One region of the Streptomyces marianii genome, then DNA from elsewhere that is predicted to be linked to it. Evidence: predicted binding sites of a transcription regulator. Region 1 holds the regulator's gene; each other region holds the start of a gene.
What was found. Region 1 encodes HrcA, which represses chaperone genes, less so after heat shock. Its sites were predicted from a motif close to TTNGCACTCNGNNNNNCNGAGTGCNAA; they were not measured.
Positions count from the first base shown of each region.

Region 2: a site for HrcA is predicted at 3,491-3,517, ahead of groL (chaperonin GroEL). Genes of this name have one in related genera too.
Region 3: a site for HrcA is predicted at 4,354-4,380, ahead of groES (co-chaperone GroES). Genes of this name have one in related genera too.

Region 1 covers NZ_VAWE01000001.1:5,722,873-5,730,392, reverse strand. The annotation lists partial or broken gene FEF34_RS43175 (16S rRNA (uracil(1498)-N(3))-methyltransferase) at 1-55, opposite strand, end outside; partial or broken gene FEF34_RS42100 (16S rRNA (uracil(1498)-N(3))-methyltransferase) at 156-263, opposite strand; gene FEF34_RS25940 (16S rRNA (uracil(1498)-N(3))-methyltransferase) at 364-1,095, opposite strand; gene FEF34_RS25935 (nitronate monooxygenase) at 1,092-2,165, opposite strand; gene dnaJ (molecular chaperone DnaJ) at 2,380-3,531, opposite strand; gene hrcA (heat-inducible transcriptional repressor HrcA) at 3,532-4,548, opposite strand; gene FEF34_RS25920 (MBL fold metallo-hydrolase) at 4,738-5,460, shown strand; gene FEF34_RS25915 (DUF3097 domain-containing protein) at 5,489-6,289, shown strand; gene hemW (radical SAM family heme chaperone HemW) at 6,613-7,520, opposite strand, start outside.
Region 2 covers NZ_VAWE01000001.1:4,664,345-4,671,864, reverse strand. The annotation lists gene FEF34_RS21095 (PAS domain S-box protein) at 1-1,488, shown strand, start outside; gene groL (chaperonin GroEL) at 1,742-3,364, opposite strand; gene FEF34_RS21085 (cold-shock protein) at 3,835-4,038, opposite strand; gene FEF34_RS21080 (MoaD/ThiS family protein) at 4,481-4,756, opposite strand; gene thrC (threonine synthase) at 4,753-6,042, opposite strand; SAM riboswitch class I at 6,060-6,206, opposite strand; gene FEF34_RS21070 (glucosyl-3-phosphoglycerate synthase) at 6,340-7,299, shown strand; gene FEF34_RS21065 (DUF7927 domain-containing protein) at 7,389-7,520, shown strand, end outside.
Region 3 covers NZ_VAWE01000001.1:3,333,805-3,341,324, forward strand. The annotation lists gene FEF34_RS14815 (SDR family NAD(P)-dependent oxidoreductase) at 1-177, shown strand, start outside; gene FEF34_RS14825 (Rossmann-fold NAD(P)-binding domain-containing protein) at 738-1,307, shown strand; gene FEF34_RS14830 (ester cyclase) at 1,351-2,043, shown strand; gene groL (chaperonin GroEL) at 2,176-3,798, opposite strand; gene groES (co-chaperone GroES) at 3,898-4,206, opposite strand; gene FEF34_RS14845 (polysaccharide deacetylase family protein) at 4,470-5,549, opposite strand; gene FEF34_RS14850 (THUMP-like domain-containing protein) at 5,605-6,915, shown strand; gene FEF34_RS41245 (hypothetical protein) at 6,996-7,151, opposite strand; gene FEF34_RS14855 (hypothetical protein) at 7,345-7,520, opposite strand, start outside.

The DNA of each region.
Region 1 (7,520 bases):
CGGTGGAGGTCCGCAGGACACTCGGGCCCAGCCGCAAGGGCCTGGCGCCCGCCTCGACCGCGAACCGCCCGTGGCGGTAACCCGGTCGGGGCCGGTGGTGACGGGAACCCGGCTCCGGGCCCGTGGGTCCGGAGCCCGGTCGTGGGCGTTGCGACTCAGGACCAGCGGCCCGTGCGGCCGAGCAGCAGGGCGGACGCCGCCGTGCCCGCGGTGGAGGTCCGCAGGACACTCGGGCCCAGCCGCAAGGGCCTGGCGCCCGCCTCGACCGCGAACCGCCCGTGGCGGTAACCCGGTCGGGGCCGGTGGTGACGGGAACCCGGCTCCGGGCCCGTGGGTCCGGAGCCCGGTCGTGGGCGTTGCGACTCAGGACCAGCGGCCCGTGCGGCCGAGCAGCAGGGCGGACGCCGCCGTGCCCGCGGTGGAGGTCCGCAGGACACTCGGGCCCAGCCGCAAGGGCCTGGCGCCCGCCTCGGTGAACGTGGCCAACTCCTCCGGGGAGACTCCCCCTTCGGGCCCCACCACCAGCACGATGTCCCCGGCGGAAGGGAGTTGCGCGGTGGCGAGCGGTTCCGCGCCCTCCTCGTGCAGCACGACCGCGAGGTCGGCTTCGCCGAGCAGCCGTGCGACCTGCTGGGTCGTGGCGGCCCCGGCGACCTCGGGGAAGCGGAGCCGGCGCGACTGCTTGCCCGCCTCACGGGCCGTGGAGCGCCACTTGGCGAGCGACTTGGCGCCGCGCTCGCCCTTCCACTGGGTGATGCAGCGGGCTGCCGCCCACGGCACGATCGCGTCGACACCGGTCTCGGTCATCGTCTCGACGGCGAGTTCACCGCGGTCGCCCTTGGGCAGGGCCTGCACGACCGTGATCCGGGGCGCGGGCTCCGGCTCCTCGCGCACCGCGGTGACGGTGACGTCGAGGCGGTCCTTGCCCTCGACCGCGGCGACGGTGCCGTAGCCGCCGGTGCCCCGGCCGTCGGTCAGGACCACCTCCTCGCCCACGCGCAGCCGGCGCACGGAGACGGCGTGCCGGCCTTCGGGCCCGTCCAGGGTGACGGTGCCGGTGCGGACGTCCTCGACCAGGAAGACGGGGGCGGTCATGCGGGGTTCCGGAGCGCGAGGGCGGAGCCCGCCGCGGCCGTCTCGGCGGCGAGGATCCCGACGAGCCGGCCGGCGGGGAGGTCGCGGGCCAGGCGGTGGCCCTGGCCGGCCCACAGGGCCATGGCCTGCGGATCACCGGCCTTGGCGGCGGCCTTGCGGAGGCCGGAGGTGAGGTGGTGCACCTCGGGGTACGCGGCGGGCGCGTACGGCCCGTGCTCGCTCATGAACCGGTTCACGAGGCCGCGGGCGGGGCGTCCCGAGAACGCCCTCGTCAGCTCGGTCCTGTTGAACAGCGGGCTGGTCATGGCCTGCTTGTGCAACGCGTTCGCGCCGGACTCGGGGCAGACGAGGAAGGCGGTGCCGAGCTGTGCGGCGTCGGCCCCGGCGGCCAGGACCGCGGCGATCTGGCTGCCGCGCATGATGCCCCCGGCAGCGATGACCGGCAGCGGTACGGCTTCGCGGATCTGCCCGATGAGCGCGAGGAGTCCGATGCCGCCGCAGTCGTTGGCGGGGTCGTCGCGGTGCGTGCCCTGGTGGCCGCCGGCCTCGATGCCCTGGACGCAGATGGCGTCGGCACCCGCGTTCTGGGCCGCCAGCGCCTCCTCGGGCGTGGTGACGGTGACGACCGTGAGCGTGCCGGCCCGCTTCAGCCGGGCGACGGCGGCGGGGGTGGGACAGCCGAAGGTGAACGACACCAGCGGTACGGGGTCGTCCCGCAGGATGGCCAGCTTGGCCTCGTAGCCGTCGTCCCGGCCCGAGTCGGGGTCCCCGAGCGGTGTCTCGTACCAGTCGGCCTCTCCGGCGAGCTGTTGCCGGTAGACGTCGACGGCCGCCGCGTCGGCGTGGGCGGGCTGCGGCATGAAGAGGTTCACACCGAACGGCCGCGCGGTGAGACCGCGAAGCTGTTTGATCTCCTGGTACATCCCGTCCGCGGTCTTGTACCCGGCGGCGAGGAACCCGAGCCCTCCGGCCTCGGACACGGCGGCGGCGAGTTCCGGACAGGAGGCGCCACCCGCCATGGGGGCCTGCACGATCGGGTAGCGGCAGAGATCGGTCAGCGCGGAGGACATGCCCCGCATGGTGCCACGTCCGGCCGCCACGTCCGAATCCCGGCCTCCGCCCCTTCCGCGGGTTCTCCCACGAGCACCCGCGGCGGACCGCGGGACCTTCCGCACCCGGGGCGGGGCCCGGCCCGACGGGCCGGGTGCGGACGGTCCCGACACCAGCCGGAACCCCGGGCGGGACGCTGCCCCGCCGGGGGCCGGTGCGCGGGACGCGCCCGACTCACCTGCCGTTGAACGCGTCCTTGAGGCGGGAGAACAGCCCCTGCTGCCCCGGCTGGAACTGGCCCGTCGGCCGCTCCTCGCCGCGCAGCTTCGCCAGCTCCCGCAGCAGGTGCTCCTGCTCCGGGTCGAGCTTCGAGGGGGTCTGCACCTCGACGTGGACGATCAGGTCGCCGCGTCCGCCGCCGCGCAGATGGGTGACACCGCGGCCGTGCAGCGGGATCGACTGGCCGGACTGGGTGCCCGGGCGGATGTCGACCTCCTCCATGCCGTCGAGCGTCTCCAGCGGCACCTTCGTGCCGAGCGCGCCCGCGGTCATGGGAATGGTCACCGTGCAGTGCAGATCGTCACCGCGGCGCTGGAAGACCGGGTGCGGCAGTTCGTGGATCTCGACGTACAGATCGCCGGCGGGGCCGCCGCCGGGGCCGACCTCGCCCTCTCCGGCGAGCTGGATGCGGGTTCCGTTGTCGACGCCGGCCGGGATCTTCACCGTCAGGGTGCGGCGCGACCGGACCCGGCCGTCACCGGCGCACTCCGGACACGGGGTCGGCACGACGGTCCCGAAGCCCTGGCACTGGGGGCACGGCCGCGAGGTCATGACCTGGCCCAGGAAGGACCGGGTGACCTGCGACACCTCACCACGGCCACGGCACATGTCGCACGTCTGCGCCGACGTACCGGGTGCGGCGCCCTCGCCCGAGCAGGTCGTGCAGACGACGGCGGTGTCGACCTGGATGTCCTTCGTGGTGCCGAACGCCGCCTCGTTGAGTTCGACCTCCAGCCGGATCATGGCGTCCTGGCCGCGCCGTGTCCGCGACCGCGGTCCGCGCTGGGAGGCGGTCCCGAAGAACGCGTCCATGATGTCGGAGAAGTTGCCGAAGCCACCGGCGCCGAAGCCACCGGCGCCGAAGCCGCCCGCGCCGCCGCCGGCGGCGCCGGACAGCGGGTCGCCGCCGAGGTCGTAGACCTGCTTCTTCTGCGGGTCCGACAGCACCTCGTAGGCGGCGTTGATCTCCTTGAAGCGCTCCTGCGTCTTCGGGTCCGGGTTCACGTCCGGGTGGAGTTCCCGCGCGAGCCGCCGGAATGCCTTCTTGATCTCGTCCTGCGATGCGTCGCGGCGTACGCCCAGTACGGCGTAGTAGTCCGTGGCCACTTACGACTCCGCCAGGATCTGTCCGACGTAACGTGCCACTGCGCGTACCGCTCCCATCGTTCCGGGGTAGTCCATGCGGGTCGGTCCGACCACGCCGAGTTTGGCGACTGCCTCGTCGCCCGAACCGTAGCCGACCGCGACGACGGATGTGGAAGTGAGTCCCTCATGGAGGTTCTCGTGCCCGATCCGTACGGTCATGCCCGAGTCCTTGGCCTCACCGAGCAGCTTCAGCAGCACGACCTGCTCCTCCAGCGCCTCCAGCACGGGCCGGATGGTGAGGGGGAAGTCGTGCGCGAAGCGCGTCAGATTGGCGGTGCCGCCGATCATCAGCCGTTCCTCTGTGTCCTCGACCAGTGTCTCGAGGAGGGTCGAGAGCACGGTGGAGACCGTGGCGCGGTCCTCCAGGTCGAAGGACTCCGGAAGGTCCTGCACCAGTTGCGGCACATCGGTGAACCGCCGTCCGACGACGCGGCTGTTGAGCCGGGCCCGCAGGTCGGCCAGCGACGTGTCGGAGAACGGCGCGGGGCAGTCGACGTGCCGCTGCTCGACCCGCCCCGTGTCCGTGATCAGCACCAGCATCAGCCGGGCCGGGGCGAGCGCCAGCAGCTCCACGTGCCGCACCGTGGAGCGGGTGAGCGACGGGTACTGGACGACGGCGACCTGCCGGGTCAGCTGCGCCAGCAGCCGCACCGTGCGGGCGACGACGTCGTCGAGGTCGACCGCGCCCTCGAGGAAGTTCTGGATCGCCCGGCGCTCCGGGGACGACAGCGGCTTGACGCCCGCGAGCCTGTCCACGAACAGGCGGTAGCCCTTGTCCGTGGGGATGCGGCCGGCGCTGGTGTGGGGCTGGGCGATGAAGCCCTCCTCCTCCAGCACCGCCATGTCGTTGCGCACGGTCGCCGGCGAGACCCCGAGCCTGTGCCGCTCGGTGAGGGCCTTGGAGCCCACGGGCTCCTCGGTGCCCACGTAGTCCTGGACGATGGCGCGCAGCACCTCGAGTCTGCGTTCGCTGAGCATGGCGCACACCTCCAGCTGTGGTTCCTCGGCGGTCCTTCGGCCCTGGCCTGGCACTCGGCGTCGCTGAGTGCCAGTTTTCCCGGGCCCAGTGTACGGCCGGGAGGTACGTCCCTAGCAAGGGCGGCCGGACACCCTACCCCGTCGCGACGAGCCATGACGCCGCTGGTCGCTCCGGGATAGCGTCGCCGTATGGACGTCCGTTGGGAAGACTTCGGCTGGGAACGGCTCGCCGGCGGCGTCGGGCGGCGGCGCCTGCCCGGCTGGGACGCGACGGTGGGCCTGGTGGCCGGCGGGAGTGCGGCGCTCCTGTACGACACGGGCTCGACGCTCCGCGAGGGGGCGGAGATCCGGACCCAGGCCGAGTCCCTCCTCGGCGGCCGGCGTGTGACGCATATCGCGCTCAGCCACCCTCACTTCGACCACGTGCTCGGCACGGCCGCGTTCCCCGGGGCCGAGGTGTACGGCGCGGTCGGCGTCGACAGCCTCCTGGCCCGGGACCGGGCCGTGCTGCGCGACGACGCGATCCGCCACGGGATGCCGCCGGACGACGCGGCACGGGCCACCGACGCCCTGGTCGTCCCTCGGCACGTCGTCTCCGGCGAGTGGACGCTCGACCTCGGCGGCCGCCAGGTGATGCTGGCGAACGTCGGACCGGGCCACAGCCGTCACGACCTGGTGCTGCTGGTGCCCGGCGACCGCGAGGTCGTCTTCTGCGGCGACCTGGTGGAGGAGTCGGGCGACCCGCAGGCCGGACCGGACGCCATTCCGTCCCGCTGGCCGGCGGCGCTGGACCGGCTGCTGGCGCTGGGCGGGGAGGACGCGGTGTACGTCCCGGGGCACGGGGCGGCGGTGGACGCCGCGTTCGTACGCGCCCAACGCGATGAGCTGGCCCGGCGGTTCGGGGTGTCGTAGCGGTTCGGGGTGTCGTAGCGTCTGGCGGATGCGCAGCTACAGTCCCGATCTGACGCCCCCGTGGAAGCGGTCCGCTCCCGTGCCGGAGGTCCCCGCCGATCCCGACCTGGTGGTCGAGGAGGTCTCCACGGGTTTCTGCGGTGCGGTGATCCGGTGCGAGGCGGGGACGGTGACGCTGGAGGACCGCTTCGGCAAGCACCGGGTGTTCCCGATGGAGCCGCGGGGCTTCCTGCTGGAGGGCAGGGTGGTCACCCTCGTGCGGCCCTCGTCCGGCGCGCCCGCGCGGCCCACCCGCACGGCCTCCGGTTCGGTCGCGGTGCCCGGCGCCCGCGCCCGGGTCGCCCGTGCCGGCCGCATCTACGTGGAGGGCCGTCACGACGCGGAGCTGGTGGAGAAGGTCTGGGGCGACGACCTGCGCATCGAGGGCGTGGTCGTCGAGTACCTGGAGGGCGTCGACGACCTGCCCGCCGTCGTCGCCGAGTTCGCCCCGGCCGCCGACGCCAGGCTGGGCGTGCTCGTGGACCATCTGGTGCCGGGTTCCAAGGAGTCCCGCATCGCGGAGTCGGTGACGGACCCGCACGTCCTGGTGGTCGGCCACCCGTACATCGACGTGTGGGAGGCGGTGAAACCGTCGTCGCTGGGCATCCCCGCCTGGCCGTCGGTGCCGCGGGGGCAGGACTGGAAGACGGGTGTCTGCCGGGCGCTCGGCTGGCCGCCGAACACGGGAGCGGCCTGGCAGCACGTCCTGTCCCGGGTGAACAGCTACAAGGACCTGGAACCGGCGCTGCTGGGGCGGGTCGAGGAATTGATCGACTTCGTCACCGCCTGAGGGGCGCGGCACGGAGCCGGTAGGTACGCCGGGGGCCGAGGCCGGGGCGTACGCCGGGGCCGGGGCCGGGACTGTACGCCCGGGCCCGGCACGGGGTCGGGGCGGGGCGGGGCGGGGACTGTACGCCGGGGCTGGAGCCGGGAAACAGGCCGAGGCCGGGATGTACGCCGCAACCCCAGGCTGGAGCCGGGAAACAGGCCAAGGCCGGGATGTACGCCGCAACCCCAGGCTGGAGCCGGGAAACAGGCCAAGGCCGGGATGTACGCCGCAACCCCAGGCTGGAGCCGGGAAACAGGCCAAGGCCGGGATGTACGCCGGGCCCGTCAGTCCACCAGGTCCCGGACCACCGCGTCCGCCAGGAGCCGGCCGCGCAGCGTGAGCACCGCCCGGCCCGCCTCGTAGGGCCCGGGCTCCAGCAGCCCGTCCTCCAGGGCCCGGCGGGAGGCCGCCAGGCCCGGCGGCCGGAGCAGGTCCAGCGGGCAGCCCTCGCGCAGCCGCAGTTCGAGGAGCACCCGCTCCACCCGCCGGTCCTCGTCCGGCAGGACCTCGCGCGCGGCGCCGGGCGAGCGCCCCTCCGCCAGCGCCGCCGCGTACGCGCCGGGGTGCTTGACGTTCCACCACCGCACCCCGCCGACGTGGCTGTGGGCGCCCGGGCCCGCGCCCCACCAGTCGGCGCCGCGCCAGTACAACTCGTTGTGCAGACAGCGGCCGGCCTCCGAGCGGGCCCAGTTGGAGACCTCGTACCACTCGTACCCGGCGCCGGCCAGGACCTCGTCGGCGATCAGATAGCGGTCGGCGTGGACGTCGTCGTCCGTCATCGGCACCTCCCCCCGCCGGATCCGGCGGGCCAGCTGGGTGCCCTCCTCCACGATCAGGGCGTACCCGCTCACATGGTCGGGGCCTGCGCCGATGGCGGCGTCGAGCGAGGCGCGCCAGTCGTCGTCGCTCTCACCGGGCGTGCCGTAGATGAGGTCGAGGTTCACGTGCTCGAAGCCCGCCTCCCGGGCCTCCGCGACACAGGCCTCGGGCCGGCCGGGCGTGTGGGTGCGGTCGAGCACCTTCAGCACGTGGCGCCGGGCGCTCTGCATGCCGAAGGACACCCGGTTGAAGCCCCCGGCCCGCAGCTCCGCCAGGTAGGCCGGGTCGACGGACTCCGGGTTGGCCTCCGTGGTGATCTCCGCGTCGTCGGCGAGGCCGAACTCCTCGCGGACGGCGCCCAGCATCCGGACGA
Region 2 (7,520 bases), 1.1 Mb from region 1:
CGGTTCCGGGGGCTGCTGGAGGCGGCACCGGACGCCATGGTCATCGTCGACGACGGCGGAACCATCCGCCTCGTCAACGCCCAGACCGAAGCCCTCTTCGGCTACCGACGCGACGAACTCCTCGGCCGCCCCGTCGAAATCCTCGTCCCCAACCGCTTCCGCAACCACCACGCCGCACACCGCAACGGATACACCCACAACCGCCAGGTCCGCCCCATGGGCGCCGGACTCGAACTCCACGGCCTCCGCAAGGACGGCACCGAATTCCCCGTCGAAATCAGCCTCAGCCCCCTCGAAACCACCGACGGACTCCTCGTCTCCGCCGCCGTACGCGACGTCAGCGAACGAAAAGCCGCCGAAGAACGGTTCCAGGCCCTGTACGAGCAGCAGCGGCACGTCGCGCTGACCCTGCAGCGCAGTCTGATGGGCACGCCACCGGCTGTGCGCGGCCTGGACACCGCGAGCCGCTATCTGCCCGCCACCCAGGGCGCGGGCGTCGGCGGCGACTGGTTCGACCTCGTGCCACTCGGTGCCGGACGGGTCGGCATCCTCATCGGTGACGTCATGGGGCGCGGCCTGGAGGCGGCCGCCATCATGGGGCAACTGCGGTCCGCGGCCCACGCCCTCGCCAAGACGGGCATGCAGCCGCGGCAGTTGATGCACTCGCTCGACGCGATCGTCGCCGAGCTCGACGGGCCCGACCAGCTGGTGACCTGCTGCTACCTGATCGTGGCGCCGGACGCGGGTGAGGTGACCGTCTGCTCGGCCGGGCATCTGCCGGCTCTCGTCGCGGAGCCGGGCGGGGGCGTACGGTCCCTGGACGCGCCGGTCAGCGTGCCCCTGGGCGTGGGGGACCATCTGCACCAGCAGTCGACGGTGGCGGTCGCTCCCGGGTCGAGTCTGATCCTCTTCACCGACGGTCTGATAGAGACACCGGCGGGAGACATCGAGGAGCAGCTCGACGCGCTCATCGACGCGCTCGAGCTGGCGTTCGCCTCGGCGCCCGACCTGGAGACGGTGGTGGACCGGGTGCTGGCGTCGGTGCTGCCCGCCACCGAGCACCACCACGACGACGTGACGCTGCTCCTGGCCCAGTTGCCGGCGGCTCCGCTCGCCACGGCGGCGACGGAACTCCCGGCGGCCCCGTCGTCGGTGTCGCAGGCCCGGGCGTTCCTCGCCAAGTCCCTGGTCGACTGGGGCTGCGCCCAGGTCTCCGACGACGCACAGCTGCTGGTGTCCGAGGTGGTCACCAACGCGATCCAGCACGGAGAGGGGCCGGTGCGCCTGCTGATGCGGCGCAACAGCACCGAGCTCACCGTGGAGGTGAGCGACCACAGCCACCATCCGCCCCAGCCCCGGCTGGCTGCCGCCGACGACGAGTCGGGGCGGGGCCTGATCCTCGTCGAGACGCTGGCGGGCAGCTGGGGCGTCCGCTCGACGGACGACGGCAAGACGACGTGGTTCACACTCCACCTGGAGCCGCTGTAGCGGGTCCCCACCCCGCACGCGATCGTACGCACGCGCCGGCCGCCCCGCCGGACACTGCTGCCCAGTTCCGGGGCAACTCCGACACGCGGACCATGACCTGCGACAACGCGGTGACCGTTGCGGCCTTCCCGGCATGACTCTGCTGCTCAGCCGAATTGGGCAGCAGAGTCGCGCCGGGGCGCAAAGGCCGAGGGCGGCACCCCCGGAAGGGGTGCCGCCCTCGGTTCAGGACGTGGATCGACCTTCGGGTCGATCAGAAGTCCATGTCACCGCCCGGCATGCCGCCCGGAGCGGCCGCGGCGGCCTTCTCCGGCTTGTCGGCGATGACGGCCTCGGTGGTGAGGAACAGCGCGGCGATCGACGCGGCGTTCTGCAGCGCGGAACGCGTCACCTTGGCCGGGTCGATGATGCCCTCGGCGATGAGGTCGACGTACTCGCCGGTCGCGGCGTTCAGGCCGTGGCCCGGGGTCAGGTTGCGCACCTTCTCCACCACGACGCCGCCTTCGAGGCCGGCGTTGACGGCGATCTGCTTCAGCGGGGCCTCCAGGGCCAGCTTCACAGCGGCGGCACCGGTGGCCTCGTCACCGTCGAGCTCGAGCTTCTCGAAGACCTGGGAGGCCTGGAGCAGGGCCACGCCACCACCGGCGACGATGCCCTCCTCGACGGCCGCCTTGGCGTTGCGGACGGCGTCCTCGATGCGGTGCTTGCGCTCCTTGAGCTCGACCTCGGTCGCGGCGCCGGCCTTGATGACGGCCACGCCGCCGGCCAGCTTCGCGAGGCGCTCCTGCAGCTTCTCGCGGTCGTAGTCCGAGTCGGAGTTCTCGATCTCGGCGCGGATCTGGTTGACCCGGCCCTGGACCTGGTCGCTCTCCCCGGCACCGTCGACGATCGTGGTCTCGTCCTTGGTGATGACGACCTTGCGGGCGCGGCCCAGCAGGTCCAGGCCCGCGTTCTCGAGCTTGAGGCCGACCTCCTCGGAGATGACCGTGCCGCCGGTGAGGATGGCGATGTCGCCGAGCATGGCCTTGCGGCGGTCGCCGAAGCCCGGGGCCTTGACGGCGACGGACTTGAAGGTGCCGCGGATCTTGTTGACGACCAGGGTCGACAGGGCCTCGCCCTCGACGTCCTCGGCGATGATCAGCAGCGGCTTGCCCGACTGCATGACCTTCTCCAGCAGCGGGAGGAGGTCCTTCACCGAGGAGACCTTGCCGTTGTAGATGAGGATGTACGGGTCCTCGAGGCCGGCCTCCATGCGCTCCATGTCGGTCGCGAAGTAGGCCGAGATGTAGCCCTTGTCGAAGCGCATGCCCTCGGTGAGCTCCAGCTCCAGACCGAAGGTCTGGGACTCCTCGACGGTGATGACGCCTTCCTTGCCGACCTTGTCCATCGCCTCGGCGATGAGCTCGCCGATCTGGGTGTCGGCGGCGGAGATGGAGGCGGTGGAGGCGATCTGCTCCTTGGTCTCGACCTCCTTGGCCTGGTCGAGCAGGGCACCGGAGACGGCCTCGACGGCCTTCTCGATACCGCGCTTCAGGGCCATCGGGTTGGCGCCGGCGGCCACGTTGCGCAGGCCCTCGCGGACCAGCGCCTGGGCGAGGACGGTCGCGGTGGTCGTACCGTCACCGGCGACGTCGTCCGTCTTCTTGGCGACTTCCTTGACCAGCTCGGCGCCGATCTTCTCGTACGGGTCCTCGAGCTCGATCTCCTTGGCGATGGAGACACCGTCGTTGGTGATCGTGGGGGCGCCCCACTTCTTCTCGAGGACGACGTTCCGGCCCTTGGGGCCAAGGGTGACCTTGACGGCGTCGGCGAGCTGGTTCATCCCGCGCTCGAGACCGCGCCGTGCCTCCTCGTCGAACGCGATGATCTTGGCCATGTGAAGTGGTCCTCCCGGACTGGGGTGGATTGCTCCGGACCGCGCTGGTGCCCGCGACGGACGGCCTGCACGCCTTGTGGTTCCTTGCCCCACCCGGCCTGCGGGCCTCACCGACCCGGTCCTTCGTTGTCACTCTCACTCGGAGAGTGCTAACGCCAATGATTAGCACTCGGACCCGGCGAGTGCAAGGCGCGACCGCGACTCGGGCGTCCATCAGGACACGGCGGCCGGGCCCGGACCCGGACCCGGCGCAGGCGCGGACCGCACACCTCGCAGGTCGCGACCCCGCGCACGCCGGCGAGCGATCCGGCGCGGCCCGCCACCGCTGACCCGCGCACGCCGGCCGGCGGTCCGGCCGCGACGGAGGGCCTGCCCCGGACACGACCTCGACGGAAGGCGGCCCCGGACACGGCGGAGGGTCCGCGCCCCTGGCACGGACCCTCCGTCACGTTGCTGCAGTCAGTCGGCGCTCAGCCGGCTACGCGGACCATGTCCGCCTGCGGCCCCTTCTGGCCCTGCGAGATCTCGAACTCGACTCGCTGACCCTCCTCCAGGGTGCGGTATCCGTCCATCTGGATCGCGCTGTAGTGGACGAAAACATCCGCACCACCGTCGACCGCGATGAAGCCATACCCCTTCTCCGCGTTGAACCACTTGACGGTGCCCTGAGCCATGCCTAACTCCCCTATTACTGGCCCTTGCACAGGACCGCACTTCGCGGACCCGGGTCAGACCTCACCCAGCGGTGTCCCCCGGTGCCCGGAGGGGCATACGGATGACCCATGGATGTGCGCCGGAACGCGTCGACCGCGGCTGAATGTATCTGTCCAACTGCCGTCTGCAACAGGTCAATCGGACGAGAATTCCGGGCAGGACCGAAAGGATGAATTAGCAGAAATGTGAGCATTCCCGGGCAAGTCGGGCCAGACAAAGCGCACTTATTGCGCATCACGCTCGAACACTTTGGCTGCTTCTTGTCGTGCGCGACCGCATTCTCATATGCGCCTGGCACACGCAGCGGAGGGGGCTTCCCCAACTCTATCGCGCTCAACCATGCAGAAACGCCCCCTCCGCCGAGCTTGCGGAGGGGGCACTTCTGCTGACTCTGCGTGGCGATCAGCCGCCCGCTACCGCGGGGATGATCGACACCCCGGCACCGTCCGGCGTCGCCGTCTCCAGGCCCTGCTCGAAACGCACGTCGTCGTCGTTGACGTACACGTTCACGAAGCGGCGCAGCTTTCCCTGGTCGTCCAGGACCCGGGCCGCGATACCCGTGTGGTTCTTCTCCAGGTCGGCGATGACCTCGGCGAGGGTGGCGCCCTCGGCCGGGACCTCGGCCTGACCGCCCGTGTAGGTGCGGAGGATGGTGGGGATGCGGACGTTGACGCTCATACGAGGCCAGCCTCTCGGAAGGAGTCCAGGTTGGGACGGATGACTGCGGACATACCCGTGGTCGGGGCCACCGCGTCGAGGGTCTTGAGGCCGTCACCCGTGTTGACGACCACCGTGGTGAGGGCCGGGTCGATCACTCCGGCCTCGATCAGCTTCTTCGCCACACCGAGGGTCGTACCGCCCGCGGTCTCGGTGAAGATGCCCTCGGTACGGGCCAGCAGCTTGATCGCCTCCACGATCTCCTCGTCGGTGACGTCCTCCACGGCACCGCCGGTGCGTCGGCAGATGTCGAGCACGTACGGACCGTCCGCCGGGTTGCCGATCGCCAGGGACTTGGCGATGGTGTCCGGCTTCTGCGGCCTGACCACGTCGTGGCCGGCCTTGAACGCCACGGACACCGGGGAGCAGCCCTCGGCCTGGGCGCCGAAGATCTTGTAGGGCCGGTCCTCGACCAGGCCCAGCTTGATCAGCTCCTGGAGCCCCTTGTCGATCTTGGTGAGCTGGGAGCCGGAGGCGATCGGGATCACGATCTGGTCCGGCAGCCGCCAGCCGAGCTGCTCGCAGATCTCGTACGCCAGCGTCTTGGAGCCCTCGGCGTAGTACGGGCGGAGGTTGACGTTGACGAAGCCCCATCCCTCGCCCGCCGGGTCGCCGATGAGCTCGGAGCAGAAGCGGTTGACGTCGTCGTAGTTGCCCTCGATGCCGACCAGCTCTCCGCCGTAGACGGCGGCCATGACGACCTTGCCCTGCTCCAGGTCGTGCGGGATGAACACGCAGGAGCGGAAGCCGGCGCGCGCGGCCGCGGCGCCGACGGCACCGGCCAGGTTGCCGGTGGAGGAGCAGGAGAGGGTCGTGAAGCCGAAGGCCCGGGCGGCCTCGATCGCCTGGGCGACGACCCGGTCCTTGAAGGAGTGGGTCGGGTTGCCGGAGTCGTCCTTGACCCAGAGTCCGCCGGTGACGCCGAGCTCGCGGGCGAGGTTGTCGGCCTGGACGAGCTTGGTGAAGCCCGGGTTCAGGTTCGGCTTGCTCGCCACGTCGGCGGGCACGGGCAGCAGCGGCGCGTAACGCCAGATGTTCTCCGGACCGCTCTCGATCCGCTTGCGCAGTTCCTCGGCGTCGCCGCTCGGCAGGTCGTACGCGACTTCGAGCGGCCCGAAACAGGCTTCGCAGGCGAAGATCGGACCGAGGGCGAAGCGCTCGCCGCACTCGCGGCAGGAGAGCCCGGAGGCGGGGCCCAGATCGACGGTGTCGGCAGAATCGGTGGTGGCAACAGTCTGCACAGCCATGGAGGCGAGGCCCTTTCTCCTCATCTTCCCCGCGGTGCGTTTCACCGCGAGACGGAATTGGCACCTTCCCTAGCCGTGAGCCTCGGCCGCGATGGGCGGCGAGATCGGCTGGAGGGTTGCCGGGGCTTCAACGGGCCGTGTCCCTCTGCCCCTCTGGATGAGCGGTATTCGATTGTCTCGATTCGATTGTCTCGGCGCGACGACCCCCGACATGCATCGGCGGTCCGCGTTGTTCAAGACTGTAACCGAACCCCCGGACGCTTGAGATGGTCGTCCGATCCGCGAGATGGAGATCACGTGCTGGAAGAGGTGGAGCGCTGGCTGGCCCGGCGGTCCTGGTCGGTGGCGGACCGCCCACTGGACCGGCTGCTGTCCGCCAAGCAGGACACCACGGTCAGCGTGGTGCTCCCAGCGCTGAACGAGGAGGCGACGGTCGGGGAGATCGTCACCGCGATCCGGCGCGACCTGATGACCGACGCGGTGCCGCTCGTGGACGAGCTGGTCGTCGTCGACTCGGGGTCGACGGACCGCACCGCCGAGGTCGCCGCACGCGCCGGCGCCCGGGTGGTGCACCGGGACGCGATACTCCCGCGCGTCCCGGCCGTGCCCGGCAAGGGCGAGGTGCTGTGGCGCTCCCTCCTGGCGACCGTCGGCGACGTCGTCTGCTTCGTGGACGCCGACCTGAAGGAGTTCTCGGCGGACTTCGTGTCGGGGACCGTCGGGCCGCTGCTGACCGACCCCGAGGTCCAGTTCGTCAAGGCGATGTACGACCGGCCGCTCGGTGACGCGCCCGGCCAGGGCGGGAGGGTGACCGAACTGGTGGCCCGGCCCCTGCTCAATCTGCACTGGCCACAGCTCGCGGGATTCGTCCAGCCGCTCGGCGGGGAGTACGCGGCGCGGCGCTCGCTGCTGGAGCGGCTGCCGTTCCCGGTCGGCTACGGGGTGGAACTGGGCCTGCTGGTCGACGCGCTGCACACGGTGGGCCTGGACGCGCTGGCGCAGGTGGACGTGGGCGTACGGCTGCACCGCCACCAGGACGGGCAGGCGCTGGGCCGGATGGCGGCGGCGATCTACCGCACGGCCCAGCTGCGCCTTTCGCGTGGGCACCTGGTCCGCCCGGCACTGACCCAGTTCGAGCGCGGCGAGGGCGGTTTCGTCCCGCGAACGCACGCGGTGGACACGGAGGAGCGTCCGCCGATGGCGGACATCGCCGAGTACGCGAGCCGGGCGGGGCGGCGAAACACGGGCGCGGCGTAACGCGGCCCAGCCGGAATGATTGTCTACATTTCGGACTCATGGGCAATGCGAGTTCACAGGGTGCTCGGGTCTTCCGTTCTGTTCGGGCCGTGTCCGGCCAGGACCTGACGAGGGACCGCGGGCGCAGCAGAGGCGATCGGTCCCGCTTCCTCGGGGCCCTGGCGGTCGCCGCGGGTGCCGCGGGTGCCGCGGCCGTCACGACGGGCTTCGTGCCGGCGGCT
Region 3 (7,520 bases), 2.4 Mb from region 1:
ATGTGGCTGGACGCCGACAAGCTGGTGTCGTCGGCGCTCGCCGATCTGTCTCGCGGCAAGACGCTGTCGGTCCCCGATCCGCGCTACAAGGCGCTGATGGGCGTGGTGAAGCTGGCCCCGCGCGGTCTGCTGGGCGGGGTCAGCTCCAGGGCGGGCCGCAAGTACGGACCGCGGTAGTCCCGTCCTGCCGGGTCACCGTGAGGGTGCGGCCGCCGGTCCCGACCCCGGTGAGGGCCGCGACGGGGGCGGAACCGGGCTCGGCCGTGGGCGAGGCGGGTGCGGACGAGGAGCGTGTCCGATCCCTGGCGGGTCGTGCCGTGCAGGGCGGAGATGCGGGTGAGCGGGTGAGCCGGCCTGGAGGGCGGAGCCGGAGAACGGAGGCGGTCCGGACCGTGCAGCCGGGTACGGGCTGTGGTTGCACGGTCGGTCCGTCCGGGTCGGCCGCCCGGCCGTCTGCCGGACGGGGGTGCCCTCGGCACTCCCGTGACGAGGGGCCCGCCCGGACCTCGGCACGGCCGTGCACGAGCGTCGGGGAGTGCACGCGCACGACCGGGCGCGGGGTGTGCCCTGAGGCGGACCTGTGGGACCCGCTCTTGACTTCGCTCGCACCCGGCTCAAGCATCCGGCCGACGCCGGCACCCGTACCGCAGCCTCAGGAGCCCAGCCGTGAGCCGCAGTTGGAACGGCCCCACCCGAGTCATGGCCGGCGCGCACACCGCCCTCGCCGCCCTCACGGCGTGCGGTGCGGCGGTGACGAGTACTGCTGTACGGCCCGTACGCGGACGCCGACGAGGCCGCCCACCCGGGGCCGAGTCGGTGCGCTGGACGACCTCTGCCTGCGCAGCGGCATCGTCACCGTCCAGGCACCCGAGATCCCGGCCACCCGCCACTGGGTCGACGCCCGCAGGCTGTCCCTGATGCCCGACGGCGCGACCTGGTCAAACCGCGGGGGGACTCGCGCCGGTCGACACGGACGCGCTGCTCCCGGATCTGCTGTCCGGCCACCTCAGTGCCGTGCTGGACGTCACCGCACCCGAGGTGCCCCCGCCGACCCTCCGCTCTACGACCTCCCGAACGTCCTGCTGACTCCGCACGTCGCGGGCTCCCTCGGCCGGGAGCTGTACCGCATGGCGGATCTGGCGCTGGACGAGGTGGAGCGGTACGCGCTGGGCCGCCCCTTCGCCGAGCCGGTCGTCCCCGCGGTGCCGAACCGCTCGGCCCAGGGTGCTCCGTCCGGAAGGCCGCCCTATCCGCCCGGACCTCTCCCCGACAGGGCAAATCGAGGCAGAATGCGCGTATTTCACTAGACTGGAGTAATCCGACGCAGCGCCCGATCCGCCGGGAGACGCCATGACATTCGTACAGATGATCGACTGCAAGACGGAACGCGTCGACGAGCTCAACCAGCTCCTGGACACCTGGGTCGAACAGACCAAGGGCAGGCGCACCGCCACCCACAGCCTCCTCGCCCAGGACCGCTCCGACGGGACCCACGTGGTGGAGATCGTCGAGTTTCCCTCGTACGAGGACGCGATGCGGAACTCGAACCTCCCGGAGACCGACCGGATCTTCCAGGAGATGGTGGCGCTGTGCGACCGCATGCCGACCTTCACCGACCTGGAGGTCATCCGCGACGAGCAGCTGCACAAGGGTCTGTGCGCCCGGTTCTTCACCGAGGCCCTTCCCGGTGACCCCGGCCTCCTCGACGGACTGCTCACCCGGGATTACCACGATCACAACCCGGCCAACTCGCCGGACGTGATCGGGGTCGACGCCTTCCGCCGCGAGGTCGCGATGTGGCGGGACGCCTTCGACTTCACCTTCACCGTCGAGGACCAGGTCGCCGAGGCCGACCGGGTCTGCACCCGCTGGACGTGGGAGGGCACGCACACGGGCGAGTTCCTCGGCCTCGCGCCCACCGGCAGGCAGGCGTCGATGACCGGCACGACCGTCCACCGGCTCCACGAGGGCCTGATCTGCGAGGGCTGGTGGCAGTACGACCGGCTCGGGCTGATGGGGCAACTCGGGGCGCTGGAGATGTGACCACCTGGCCGTGACCCCGGCCGACGCTTCGGCCCGGCCGAAGCTGCCCGGCCCGGGCACGGGGAAGGTCCCCGCTCCCGGGAGGGAGCGGGGACCTTCGTACGTCCTGGACGGACGGGGGACCGCCGCGGGTCAGTGGGCGTGGCCGTGGCCGTGGCCCGCGTCCGCCGGCTCCTCTTCCTTCTTCTCCACCACGAGAGTCTCGGTGGTGAGAAGCAGGGAGGCGATCGAGGCGGCGTTCTCGAGGGCCGAGCGGGTGACCTTGACCGGGTCGATGACGCCGGCCTTCACGAGGTCGCCGTATTCGCCGGTGGCGGCGTTGAAGCCGTTGCCCTTGTCCAGCTCCGCCACCTTCGCGGTGATGACGTAGCCCTCGAGGCCGGCGTTCTCGGCGATCCAGCGCAGCGGCTCGACGGCGGCACGGCGCACGACGGCGACACCGGTGGCCTCGTCGCCGTTCTTGCCGAGGTTGCCGTCCAGCACCTTGACGGCGTGGACCAGAGCGGAGCCACCACCGGAGACGATGCCCTCCTCGACCGCGGCGCGGGTCGCGGAGATGGCGTCCTCCAGACGGTGCTTCTTCTCCTTCAGCTCCACCTCGGTGGCGGCGCCGACCTTGATCACGCACACGCCGCCGGCGAGCTTCGCGAGGCGCTCCTGGAGCTTCTCGCGGTCCCAGTCGGAGTCCGTGGCCTCGATCTCGGCCTTGATCTGCGCGACGCGGCCGGCCACGTCCTCGCTCTTGCCGCCGCCGTCGACGATCGTGGTGTCGTCCTTGGTGACGGTGATGCGACGGGCGGTGCCCAGCACGTCCAGACCGGCCTGGTCGAGCTTGAGGCCGACCTCCTCGGAGATGACGGTGGCACCGGTGAGGGTGGCCATGTCCTGCAGCATCGCCTTGCGGCGGTCGCCGAAGCCGGGGGCCTTGACCGCGACCGCGTTGAAGGTGCCGCGGATCTTGTTGACGACGAGGGTGGACAGGGCCTCGCCCTCGACGTCCTCGGCGATGATCAGCAGCGGCTTGGAGGCGCCGGCCTGGATGACCTTCTCCAGCAGCGGGAGCAGGTCCTGGATGGAGGAGATCTTGCCCTGGTTGATCAGGATGTACGGGTCGTCGAGGACGGCCTCCATACGCTCCTGGTCGGTCACCATGTACGGCGACAGGTAGCCCTTGTCGAAGGCCATGCCCTCGGTGAAGTCCAGCTCCAGACCGAAGGTGTTGGACTCCTCGACGGTGATGACGCCGTCCTTGCCGACCTTGTCCATCGCCTCGGCGATGAGCTCGCCGACCTGCTGGTCCTGGGCGGACAGCGCGGCGACGGCGGCGATGTCGGACTTCTCCTCGATCGGGCGCGCGGTGGCGATCAGCTCGTCGGAGACGGCCTTGACCGCGGCGTCGATGCCCTTCTTCAGGGCGGCCGGTGAGGCGCCGGCGGCGACGTTGCGCAGACCCTCGCGAACCAGGGCCTGGGCGAGCACGGTGGCGGTGGTGGTGCCGTCACCCGCGATGTCGTTGGTCTTGGTCGCCACCTCCTTCACCAGCTGGGCGCCGAGGTTCTCGTACGGGTCCTCGATCTCGACCTCACGGGCGATCGTGACACCGTCGTTGGTGATGGTGGGGGCACCGAACTTCTTGTCGATCACGACGTTGCGGCCCTTGGGGCCGATCGTCACCTTGACCGTGTCGGCGAGCTTGTTGACGCCGCGCTCAAGGGCGCGACGGGCGTCCTCGTCGAACTTCAGGATCTTCGCCATGGAGCTTCTCAAGTCCTCTCAAAGCGAACCGCGCCCCTGCCGCCCGGCTTCATCATCAGCGGGGGCCAGGGGCGCGGCTCTGGGTAAATCTGCGGTGAACTACTTCTCGACGATCGCGAGCACGTCGCGGGCCGAGAGGACGAGGTACTCCTCGCCGCTGTACTTCACCTCGGTGCCGCCGTACTTGCTGTAAAGCACGACATCGCCGGTCTTGACGTCGAGCGGAAGACGCTCGCCGTTCTCGAAGCGGCCCGGGCCGACGGCCAGGACGACGCCCTCCTGGGGCTTCTCCTTGGCGGTGTCCGGAATGACCAGGCCAGAGGCGGTGGTCTGCTCGGCGTCGAGCGGCTGGACCACAATGCGGTCCTCGAGCGGCTTGATGGCAACCTTGGAGCTGGTGGTCGTCACGATCCGACCTCCCCCTTCGGAGATCTCACGGGGTTCAACTGTCTGAGGTGGCGACCAGGTGGATCCGTCGTCGCGGGTGCCGGACCTGCCCGTCGCTGTGTTGGCACTCTCCGGTGGGGAGTGCCAGAGCCGAGACTATGACCGGGATTAGCACTCGGTCAAGCGGAGTGCCAATCCACTGCGTGTTCGGCCGGTTTCCGACGGCCGTCCGACGTGCGTCCCCTCGCGCGGGCCGTCCGGCGTCCCGACACCTCCTCAGCCCCTCAGACGTAGTCCTCCAGCCTCGCCACGGCATAGCCCTTCGCGGTCACGACCTTCATCACATGGCGGATCATGTCCGGCATGCCACCCTTCCACTCCGCCTTGCCGCGGAAGTGCGTGAGGATGATGTCGCCGGGGTGCAGGTCCCGGTCGAACTCGCGCCATTCCATGTGGTCGGGGAACGCCTCCGCCGCCCACAGCGGCACGGCCTTCACACCACAGGACTTGGCGGCGCGCAGGGTGTCCCGGTTGTAGCTGCCGTACGGCGGACGGAAGAGGCGCGGTCGCTTGCCGAACCGCTTCTCGATCCTGGCCTGCTGCCCGCAGATCTCTGTTTTCTGCTTCGCGTACGGCATCCCCGGCAGGTAGGGATGCGTGAGCGTGTGGTTGTGCAGGGAGACGCCGCGGTCCTGCATCTTCTCGAAGTAGCCGTAGTCGTCCCTGACGACGTAGTCACTGAGGAAGGCGCTGTACGGGATCCGCAGCTCACTCATCATCCGCAGCAGCTCCGGGTCCTTCTCCGCGCCGTCGTCGATCGTCAGGAAGACGACCTTCTGCTTGGTGGGCACGGTGGTGAAGACCGGCGGCAGGCCCTTGTGGCGGTCGACCTCGAAGCCCTTGCGCGTGGCGATCTTCGGCTTCTCGTCGGGCGGTGGGGGCGCGGGCAGTGGGGCCTGCCGGAGGCCCCAGCGCCGGGCGGCGGCAGCCCGGGCGGCCTGGATCTTCTTCGTGCGCTTGGCGTACGCGAGCGCCTCGGCCGGTCCGGCGGGCGCCTTCCCTCCCGCCCGCTCCCGGCCCTCGTCCTTCTTCCCCCGCTCCCCGCCCTCCTCGCCGAAGTCCTTCCGGGCGTCTCGCCGGCCCTCCTTCCCGCCCTCCCCGCGGCCCTCCGCCTTCCGGGACCCGGCGCCCTCGCGCGCGTCCTCGCCCTTCCGGTCCCCCCGCCCCGGCGACCCCGGCTCCTGACCGTGCGCGGGAGCGGCGACTGAAGCAGTGGCGCCCGCTTTCCCGGTGGCCCCGGCTCCGCCCCGTCCGGGCTCGGCGGCACAGCCCGAGCCGACGGCCATGACGAGCAGCACGCACATCCACATACGTCTGCGCCGAATTGCTGGCTTCTTTTCGTTTTGTCGTACTTGCTGCATGGCGTCGCATCCTGTCAGCGCCGCGCGCCCGCGAAGGCCCGACAGCGCCGCCCGGCCGCAGACCGTCCCCCGGCTGGCCGACAATGGCCGGGTGAACGACGCCGGCTCACCCTCCCCGCTCGCCCCCCTGCTCACCCACGAAGGGCAGGCCCTGCTCACCGCCCTGCGCGACTACGACCCGGGACAGGAGCTGGGCGTCGCCACCCGGCTGCGCCGCGACCACCCGGCCGAGCTGGTCTCGGCCGCGCTGACGCAGGCACGGCTGAGGCAGCGCGCGGTGGCCAAGTTCGGCGTGGAGGACGCCTACCGGATGTACTTCACGCCCAACGGTGTGGAGCAGTCGACGCGGGCGTCCGTCGCCGCCCACCGAGCCGCCCGGTTCGCGGAACTCGGGGTGCGGAGCGTCGCGGATCTGTGCTGCGGGATCGGCGGCGACGCGATCGCGCTCGCCCGCGCCGGGATCTCCGTACTCGCCGTGGACCGCGATCCGTTCACCGCCGACGTCGCCCGGGCCAATGCCGAGGCTCTGGGCCTGGCCCCGCTCATCGAGGTCCGCCGGGCCGATGTCACCGAGGTCGACACCTCCTCCCACGACGCCGTCTTCGTCGACCCCGCCCGCCGCGCCGGGCGGCCGGGAGGAGGGCGCGGACCGAAGGGCGGCAGCGGCCGGATCTTCGACCCGGAGGCGTACTCGCCACCGCTGTCCTGGGCCGTCGGGACGGCCCGCACGGCCCGTTTCGCGGCCCTCAAGATCGCCCCGGGCATCCCGCACGAGGCGATCCCCGAGGACGCCGAGGCCGAGTGGATCTCCGACCACGGGGACGTGAAGGAGGCCGTGCTCTGGTTCGGCACCGCGCCGGGCACCCGGCGCGCCACGCTGCTGCCGTCGGGTGCCCCACTCGTCGGACGCGGGCTGCCCGACCCCCGGGTACGGAGGACCGGCCGCTACCTCTACGAGCCCGACGGCGCCGTCATCCGCGCCCATCTGGTCGCGGAGGTCGCCGAGGAACTCGACGGCGGCCTGCTCGACGGGACGATCGCGTACATCACCGCCGACGAGCTGCGCCCGACGCCGTACGCGACCGCGTACGAGATCACCGACGAACTCCCCTTCAACCTGAAGAAGCTCAAGGCCCTGCTGCGTGAACGGGAAGTCGGCACGCTCACCGTCAAGAAGCGCGGGTCGGCGGTCGAACCCGAGGAGCTGCGCCGCAAGGTGAAGCCGAGCGGGCCGAACGCGGCCACGGTCTTCCTGACCCGCGTGGCCGGTGCGCCCACCGTGCTGATCGGGGCTCCGGCGGGTGCCTGACGCGGCGTCGGGTGCGGCGGGGGGCGCCCGCCGTCAGCCGTGCGCCGCCCCGGGCGCCGCGGCGGAGGGGACTGCCGAGGTCAGCCGCGCCGCCCAGCGGTAGTGCGAACCGCCTTGGCGGCACCGGCCACCTCCGCCACCCAGCGGTCGGAGCCGGCCAGACCCGCCCCCACCAGGCCCCAGCCGAGCAGTCGTCCCGTCAGCCCCTGGAGCACCGCGGCACGATCGGCGAGCATCGCCTCGCGATCGGGCCAGGTGCGGATCTCCGCGGGGGCGGCGGTGGCGGAAGGGGCGTGCGTCGGGACATGTGTACGAGGCTATCGCCCGCCCCGGCGGGCGCCTTCCGGCCCGACCCGGCGCACGCAGAGGGGAGTTGACGCCAGGCGGGCGCGGCCGTACCCCGCCCCGGGCGGCCGGCCCGACGAGGGATCAGCCGCCGGTGAAGTCCGCTCCGGAGAAGTCGAGCGACTGGAAGCGCCACCGGTGCACCGGCCGGCCGACCAGCTCGGCGTCCGGGTCCGGCAGTTCGGGCAGCTCGTCGTCCGGACCGTCCGTCTCCCACCAGGTCAGCACCAGCACCCGCTCGCCCGGCGCCCGGAAGGTCT